DNA from 2 places in the Micromonospora sp. IBHARD003 genome. Region 1 is predicted to be linked to the other one. Evidence: riboswitches for the same ligand, from Rfam matches in the RefSeq annotation. Region 1 holds a riboswitch; the other holds the start of a gene.
What was found. Region 1 has a riboswitch for glycine ahead of gcvP (aminomethyl-transferring glycine dehydrogenase). Riboswitches for the same ligand answer to the same signal wherever they lie in the genome.
Positions count from the first base shown of each region.

Region 2: linked by a shared signal. The riboswitch ahead of gcvT (glycine cleavage system aminomethyltransferase GcvT) and the one ahead of gcvP (aminomethyl-transferring glycine dehydrogenase) in region 1 are both predicted to bind glycine.

Region 1 covers NZ_JBWBBX010000001.1:1,269,655-1,274,063, reverse strand. The annotation lists gene ACTWOL_RS05600 (MerR family transcriptional regulator) at 1-459, shown strand, start outside; gene ACTWOL_RS05595 (DNA polymerase IV) at 581-2,146, shown strand; partial or broken gene ACTWOL_RS05590 (PRC-barrel domain-containing protein) at 2,260-2,460, opposite strand; glycine riboswitch at 2,561-2,657, shown strand; gene gcvP (aminomethyl-transferring glycine dehydrogenase) at 2,837-4,409, shown strand, end outside.
Region 2 covers NZ_JBWBBX010000001.1:5,861,217-5,865,625, reverse strand. The annotation lists gene ACTWOL_RS26120 (enhanced serine sensitivity protein SseB) at 1-464, opposite strand, end outside; gene ACTWOL_RS26115 (AAA family ATPase) at 742-1,401, opposite strand; glycine riboswitch at 1,557-1,654, shown strand; gene gcvT (glycine cleavage system aminomethyltransferase GcvT) at 1,814-2,929, shown strand; gene gcvH (glycine cleavage system protein GcvH) at 2,993-3,367, shown strand; gene glyA (serine hydroxymethyltransferase) at 3,410-4,409, shown strand, end outside.

The sequences.
Region 1 (4,409 bases):
GCGGCGGGCATCACCTATCGGCAGCTCGACTACTGGGCGCGCACCGGGCTGGTGGAACCGAGTGTGCGCCCGGCGTACGGCTCGGGCACCCAGCGGCTCTACAGCTTCCGCGACGTGGTCGTTCTCAAGATCGTGAAGCGTTTCCTGGACACCGGTGTCGCGCTGCAGAACATCCGGACGGCCGTCCAGCATCTGCAGGCGCGCGGATTCGCCGATCTCGACCGGATGACGCTGATGAGTGACGGGGCCACGGTCTACGAGTGCTCGTCGCCCGACGAGGTCGTGGGCCTTCTGCAAGGGGGCCAGGGGGTCTTCGGGATCGCCGTCGGTGTGGTGTGGCGGGATGTCGAAGCGGCGCTCTCCCAGCTGCACGGTGAGCGCGTCGACACCGGAGAGACGCTGATCGGGCACCACCCCTCGGACGAGCTGGCCAGGCGCCGGCGCGACCGGGCCGTCTGACCGACCGAGCCGTCTGACGGACGGGGCCGACCGGCGATTCGGCCCCCGCCCACCGCGCCCCACTCACCGCTGCGGGCCCAGGGCCCCTTCGGTGTCAGAGCCATAGGGCAGCATCGGACGTGTGAGATCCGCGCCGACGATTCTGCATCTGGACATGGATGCGTTCTTCGCCGCCGCCGAGCAGGCGGCGAAGCCCAGCCTGCGCGGGAAACCGGTCGTTGTCGGAGGGCTGGGACCCCGTGGTGTGGTGGCCACGGCCTCCTACGAGGCGCGGCGGTTCGGTGTGCACTCGGCGATGCCGATGGCCCAGGCGAGACGGCTCTGTCCGAACGCCGCGTATCTGGTCCCGCGCTTCTCGCTCTACCGGTCGGTCAGCGACCAGGTGATGGAGCTGCTGGCGCGTCTGTCGCCGCTCGTGGAGCCGCTGAGCCTGGACGAGGCGTTCGTGGACCTGGAGGCGGGTGGTGTGGCCGATGACTCCCGCTCGGCACGCGCGGCCGGTGAGCGGCTGCGCAGGGACATCCTCGCGGTCACGGGACTGAGGGGCTCGGTCGGCCTCGCCGGCTCGAAGATGCTGGCCAAGATCGCCTCCGAGGAGGCCAAGCCCGACGGGCTGGTGCTGATCCGGCCGGGGACCGAGCGGGAGCTGCTGGGGCCGATGCCGGTGCGGATCCTGCCCGGTGTGGGACCTGCCACCGGCGAGCATCTGCGCCGGGCCGGGATGACCACCGTCGCGGAGCTGGCCGAGGCCGGCGAGGACGAGCTCGTCAGGCTGCTCGGCAGGGCGCACGGGACGTCGCTGTACAGGATGGCGCTGGGCCACGACGACCGTCCCGTAGTGGCCGAGCGTGATGCGAAGTCGGTGTCGGTGGAGGACACCTTCGATGTCGATCTGCACGACAGGGTGCGGATCAGGATGGAGGTCGAGCGGCTGGCGGACCGGTGTGTGCGCAGGCTGCGGGCCTCGGGACACTCCGGGCGGACCATCGTGCTGAAGGTGCGCCGGTTCGACTTCTCGACGCTGACCAGGTCGGAGACGCTGCGCGGGCCCACGGACGACCCGGCGGTGGTGCGTGAGGCGGCCGCGCGGCTGCTGGAGGCGGTGGACACGACCGGCGGGGTGCGCCTGCTCGGGGTGGGCGTGACCGGCCTCGCCGACTACACCCAGGAGGATCTGTTCGCCCAGGCGGCGGGGGAGCAGGCACCCGAGATGCGGGACGAGGGCCCCGTGCACGACGCGGACGGCGAGGAGGAGGCCCGGGGGCCGGCGCGGACGGCGTCCGCCGAGCGGCGATGGGCGGCAGGGCACGACGTGCGGCACGCCCGCTACGGAGCGGGGTGGGTGCAGGGCAGCGGCCTCGGGCGGGTCACGGTCAGGTTCGAGGTGCCGTGGTCTGCCGCGCCCGGGAGGGTCCGCACCTTCCCGGTCGACGACCCCGAGCTCGAGCCGTCGGAGCCGTTGCCGCTGGTCAGAGTGGAGGAGTCGGCACCGGCCGTGGACGATGACCCGCCCGATCCCCTGGGTGCCTCCGGTGCGGACCGGGCCGCCACGGATCAGTCGTCGTTGCCCGCCAGCCGCCCGAAGTCGCGGTCGCCCGAAGACCCCGGTGCCTCGGCTCCGCCGCTGGACGCAGGTGGCGGCGGGGGAGCCGGGCTCTCGGGCGGAGTGGGCAGGTCGAGACCGTAGTGGTGGTACAGCTGGAGCTCCTGCTCGGGGGAGAGATGCCGGCCGACGCCGAAGTCGGGTGCGTCCTTGATCAGTGCCCGCTCGAACGGGATGTGCAGGCCGTCCCCGGCGAGCTCGCTGGGCTCCAGAGGGACGAACGCGTCCCTGCTGAACAGGCCCGTACGGACGGCCGCCCATTCCGGGACCCCTGTCGCGTCGTCGAGGTACACCTCGTCCACGGTCCCGATCTTGGTGCCGTCACGGTCGAACGCTTTGCGGCCTATCAGGCTGCGTGGATCGATATCGGTCTGCACGATCCCTCCAATTGGTCGCATTGGTCGCACTGCTCCGTACGTACTACGAAAGTGCACATTTGTTGGGTCGGCCACTCGACCTCTCGGGTAAGTCCGCGCTGGTACGCTGGCAGGCGGCTGTCGACCCCGCGCGGGAGAGCGCCCCGGTCACCAACCGGAGCCGCCGAAGGAGCAAATCCTCCCCGGAATCTCTCAGGCCCCTGTACCGCACGGACGAGGTCACTCTGGAAAGCAGGGCGGATGCCGCACGGCGTCCGCGCTCACCGACGGTGAAAACCGGAATGCCAGCGAGCGGGCGGACCGGTGAAGCTCTCAGGTTAGATGACAGAGGGGGAGGCCGTACGGGTACCCGCGCCGGGGGTGCCCCTCGCAGGTCGTATCGACCAGGAGGCCTCACATGACCGTCCACCGCACCCCGCTCACCCAGTTGGAGCGAGGCATCCCCTTCGAGCAGCGCCACATAGGGCCCGACGCCGAGGCCCAGGCGAAGATGCTCGCGCAGGTCGGCTACGGCTCGCTCGACGAGCTGACCGACGCCGCCGTGCCGGACGTCATCAAGAGCGCCGAGGCGCTCGGGCTGCCGGACGCCCGCACCGAGGCTGAGGTCCTGGCGGAGCTGCGTTCCCTCGCGGACCGCAACCAGGTCCTCGCCCCGATGATCGGCCTGGGTTACTACGGCACCTTCACACCGCCGGTCATCCTGCGGAACGTCATGGAGAACCCCGCCTGGTACACGGCGTACACGCCCTACCAGCCCGAGATCTCCCAGGGCCGTCTCGAAGCCCTGCTCAACTTCCAGACGATGGTCGCGGAGCTGACCGGTCTGCCCACCTCCGGCGCCTCGTTGCTGGACGAGGGAACCGCGGCCGCCGAGGCCATGGCGCTGTCCCGGCGGGTCGGCAAGGTCAAGGGCGGTGTGTTCCTGGTCGACGCCGACGCCCTGCCGCAGACGATCGCCGTCATCGAGACCCGCGCCGAGCCCACCGGTGTCGAGATAGTCGTCGCCGACCTGAGCGAGGGCATCCCGGCCGAGGTCGCCGAGCGTGGCGTCTTCGGCGTGCTGCTCCAGTACCCGGGTGCCTCCGGCGCGGTCCGGGACATCAAGCCCGTCATCGAGCAGGCGCACGGACTCGGTGCGATCGTCACCGTGGCCGCCGACCTCCTCGCGCTCACCCTGCTCACCTCCCCCGGCGAGCTCGGTGCGGACATCGCCGTCGGCACCACCCAGCGCTTCGGCGTCCCGATGGGCTTCGGCGGCCCGCACGCCGGCTACATGGCGGTCCAGGACAAGCACGCCCGCAGCCTGCCCGGGCGTCTCGTCGGAGTCTCCGTCGACGCGGACGGCAACAAGGCCTACCGCCTCGCCCTGCAGACCCGCGAGCAGCACATCCGCCGTGAGAAGGCCACCAGCAACATCTGCACCGCACAGGTGCTGCTCGCCGTGATGGCCGGGATGTACGCCGTCTACCACGGTCCCGACGGCCTGCGGACGATCGCGCGCCGCACCCACCGCTATGCGGCGATCCTCGCCGAAGGCCTGCGTGCGGGCGGGGTCGAGCTCGTACACGGCGTCTACTTCGACACCCTGACCGCCCGTGTGCCGGGCAAGGCCGCGGACGTCGTCGCCCGTGCCCGTGTGAACGGCGTCAACCTCCACCTCACCGACGCCGACCACGTGTCGATCTCCTGCGACGAGACCACCGCCCGGGCCGAGCTGGCCGCGGTCTGGTCCGCCTTCGGCGTCGACGGCGACATCGAGGCACTGGACGTGACCGTCGACGACGCCCTGCCGGCCGGGCTGCTGCGCAGCGACGACTACCTCACGCACCCGGTGTTCCACCAGCACCGCTCGGAGACCGCGATGCTGCGCTACCTGCGTCGCCTCGCCGACCGTGACTACGCGCTGGACCGCGGCATGATCCCGCTCGGTTCCTGCACCATGAAGCTGAACGCGACCACCGAGATGGAGC
Region 2 (4,409 bases), 4.6 Mb from region 1:
GCGGCGAGGAAGTCGATCGGCTCCTCCTGCCAGTCCGGCTCGAACAGCCGCACCCGGCCTCCGCTCGCCGGGCCGTCCAGCGGTGTGCGGCCGACCCGGCACAGCTCGGCGACGGCGAGCGGCGGCAGCGGTACGCCGACGGCGCCCCCGGGGTTCACGGCCATGCCCAGCTGGGGCGGCAGCCCGCGCGCGAACTCGACCGCCGGAGCCACGGTCCCGGACATGTGCTCGCCCACGCACTGCAGAAACTGCTGGTGGGAGCTGAAGACGGGGACGTAGGGCGCCCCGTCTATCTCCAGCGTGGGCAGATCGAGGCTCGGGCTGTCCGGTCCGCCTCCGTTGGGCAGAGGCACCCAGACGTGGCTGCGGCCGAGCACCTCGACGATCCGGGCGCCCGCACCGGGCGTCCCGACGGATGCGGCCAGCACCTGTTCCAGTTCATTGGCGGGCCATGTCGTGTCCACTGCGTTCCCTGCTTCCCCGTCCGCCCCTGCCGGGCGCCGTCTCCCTGCGTCAGCAGGGTAGCCGGAAGGGAGTACGGCAGGTCGCCCGAACAGGCACGGCAGGGGGTGTCCGCCTAGGTCCTGTCCGGGCGATCTTTGAGGACCAGCCCGCGGCGTCAGATGCGGTGCATCGCAAGGCGAAGGATCGTCCCCGTACTGGACGTACTCGGACGACTCCGACAACGCAGCGAGGCGCCGCAGCTGTCGTCCGGGCCCGAGAAGATCGCCCGGACAGGACCTAAGGCCTCGCGCCGAACCCGATCCGTCCGAGGGCGGTCGCCGCCTCCCGGTCCAGCAGGACCGCGGAGGCGCACCCCCGCGGGAGGCGGCCGCGCTCGGCGTCCCGCACCAGCCGGGTGACGGCGCGCAGGTGCCTCCGGAAGGCGTACGGGGAGACGCCGCGTCCTCGCTCGCGCTGGCCGGCGCGGGCGACGGCCGGGGTGACGTCCAGGAGGAGCAGATGGAGGGACCGGCCGCGGCGGCGGGCCTCGCGGGCCAGCCAGCGCCGGACCCAGGACTGGGTGCCGCAGTCATGGACGATCACCCCGGAACCGGAGCGCAGCGCGCGCCGCAGCCCCGCGTAGTGGGCGACACGGACCAGCGGGCGGTACACCGCGTACGGCAGCAGCCGCGGCATCCGGGCGTCCCAGCGGTCGCGGGTGTCCTGGGAGTCGATCCCACCGCCGGCGGCGGCGCGCCGGATCAGCGTGGACTTGCCGCTCCCGGGCAGGCCGGAGATCACGACCACGTCCCCCTCGGCGAACTCCAGGGCCCGCGGACCGCGCCCGGCGCGTTCCCGCAGGTCACGCACCACGGGCTGGGACACGGGCGTGTGGGCGCCCAGGAATCCGCGTACGGATGCCCGGGACCCGGCGGGCACCGCGGCTCTCGTCGTCATCGAGGCACCTGACTGCTCCAACGTCATCGCTCTCCCCCTTGTCGGGTCTGAGAGACCCTGCCCAGGAAGCCTAAAGAAAAGGTAATGGCCATCAAGTGATTTGCCGATCGTGGCACCCGTGCAATGATGAGCGCGCCAACTGCATACCGGCCGTTTGAATCCGCGCGGGAGAGTCCCGGTCACTGTGTGTTCCGGGCGCCGAAGGAGCAAGTCCCTCCCTTGAATCTCTCAGGCCCCGTACCGCGAGGATGAGGCAGATCTGAAAAGCGGGCCGCAACTCAGCGGCTCCACCCAAGGTGCAAGTCATGCCCTGTGCGTACGCCGTGTACGTCTGGCCGTGATGAACCTCTCAGGTTTCGATGACAGATGGGGAGGATCGTCCTCACCAGTCATGCCCTGGGAGTCCTATCCAATGAGCACCACCCCCCGTCTCACAGCCCTCGATGCGCTGCATCGCTCGCTCGGCGCGACCATGACCGACTTCGCCGGCTGGGACATGCCGCTGCGGTACGCGAGCGAGCGCGACGAGCACAACGCCGTACGCACCAAGGCCGGCCTCTTCGACCTCTCCCACATGGGCGAGATCACCGTGACCGGACCGCAGGCCGCCGCCCTTCTGGACTACGCGCTGGTCGGCAACATCGGCGGGGTCGGGGTCGGCCGGGCCCGCTACACGATGATCTGCCGGCAGGACGGCGGGATCCTCGACGACCTGATCGTCTACCGCCTCGGCGACCAGGAGTACATGGTCGTCGCCAACGCCTCGAACGCGCAGGTCGTGCTGGACGCCCTGACCGAGCGCGCCGGGGCCTTCGACGCCGAGGTACGCGACGACCGCGACGCCTATGCGCTCATCGCCGTCCAGGGCCCCGAGTCCCCCGGCATCCTGAAGTCGCTCACCGACGCCGATCTGGACGGGCTGAAGTACTACGCGGGCCTGCCCGGCACCGTCGCCGGTGTCCCCGCGCTGATCGCCCGCACCGGCTACACCGGTGAGGACGGCTTCGAGCTCTTCGTCGAGCCGCAGTACGCAGAGAAGCTGTGGCAGGCGCTGACCGAGGCGGGAGCACCTGCCGGCCTCGTCCCCTGTGGTCTGTCCTGCCGCGACACGCTGCGCCTGGAGGCGGGCATGCCGCTGTACGGGCACGAGCTGACCACTTCGCTCACCCCGTTCGACGCGGGCCTGGGCCGGGTCGTGAAGTTCGAGAAGGAGGGTGACTTCGTGGGCCGCGGCGCCCTCGAGGCCGCCGCCGAGCGTGCCGCGGCGAACCCGCCGCGGAAGCTGGTCGGACTGATCGCCGAGGGCCGCCGGGTGCCGCGGGCCGGGATGTCCGTGGTCGTGGGCGGCGAGGTCGTCGGCGAGGTCACCTCCGGCGCACCTTCCCCGACCCTGGGCAAGCCGATCGCCATGGCGTACGTGGACGCGACGCACGCCGCCCCCGGCAGCGCGGGTGTGGGTGTCGACATCCGCGGTACGCATGAGCCGTACGAGGTCGTCGCGCTCCCCTTCTACAAGCGCCAGAAGTAGTCCCCGCCGCCACCCGGCGACCCCCATCAGCAGCACTCCCCCGCGTACAGGAGAATTCAGGCCATGAGCAACCCCCAGCAGCTGCGCTACAGCAAGGAGCACGAGTGGCTGTCGGCCGCCGAGGACGGCGTGTCGACGGTCGGCATCACGGAGCACGCGGCGAACGCCCTCGGCGACGTCGTGTACGTGCAGCTCCCCGAGGTCGGTGACACGGTGACCGCGGGTGAGACCTGCGGTGAGCTGGAGTCGACCAAGTCGGTCAGCGATCTGTACTCCCCGGTGTCCGGCGAGGTCACCGCGGTCAACGACGACGTCGTGAACGACCCGTCGCTGGTGAACACCGCTCCGTTCGAGGGCGGCTGGCTGTTCAAGGTGCGTGTCGCGGAGGAGCCGGCCGACCTGCTCTCCGCCGACGAGTACACCGACTTCGCCGGCTGACCTCCGTCTGACCACCGACCACAGGCCACAAGGGATCGCGTGATGTCGCTTCTGAACACTCCCCTGCACGAGCTCGACCCGGACGTCGCCGCCGCCGTCGACGCCGAGCTCCACCGTCAGCAGTCCACCCTGGAAATGATCGCCTCGGAGAACTTCGCTCCGGTCGCCGTCATGGAGGCCCAGGGCTCCGTCCTGACCAACAAGTACGCCGAGGGCTACCCGGGCCGCCGCTACTACGGCGGCTGCGAGCACGTCGACGTGGTCGAGCAGATCGCCATCGACCGCATCAAGGCGCTGTTCGGCGCCGAGCACGCCAACGTGCAGCCGCACTCGGGCGCCCAGGCCAACGCGGCCGCGATGTTCGCGCTGCTGAAGCCGGGCGACACGATCATGGGTCTGAACCTCGCGCACGGCGGGCACCTGACCCACGGAATGAAGATCAACTTCTCCGGCAAGCTCTACAACGTGGTCGCGTACCACGTGGACGACGCCACCGGCCAGGTCGACATGGCCGAGGTCGAGCGACTCGCCAAGGAGACCAAGCCCAAGCTGATCGTGGCCGGCTGGTCGGCCTACCCGCGTCAGCTGGACTTCGCCGCCTTCCGCCGGATCGCGGACGAGGTCGGCGCGTACCTGATGGTCGACATGGCCCACTTCGCGGGCCTGGTGGCCGCGGGTCTGCACCCGAACCCGGTGCCGCACGCGCATGTCGTGACCACGACCACGCACAAGACGCTGGGCGGCCCGCGCGGCGGAGTGATCCTCTGCACGTCCGAGCTGGCCAAGAAGATCAACTCCGCGGTCTTCCCCGGTCAGCAGGGCGGTCCGCTGGAGCATGTGATCGCGGCCAAGGCCGTCTCCTTCAAGGTCGCGGCTTCCGAGGACTTCAAGGAGCGCCAGCAGCGCACCCTGGACGGCGCGCGGATCCTCGCCGACCGCCTGGTCCAGGACGATGTCAAGGAGGTCGGCGTCTCGGTCCTCTCCGGCGGCACTGACGTGCACCTCGTCCTCGTCGACCTGCGGAACTCCGAGCTCGACGGCC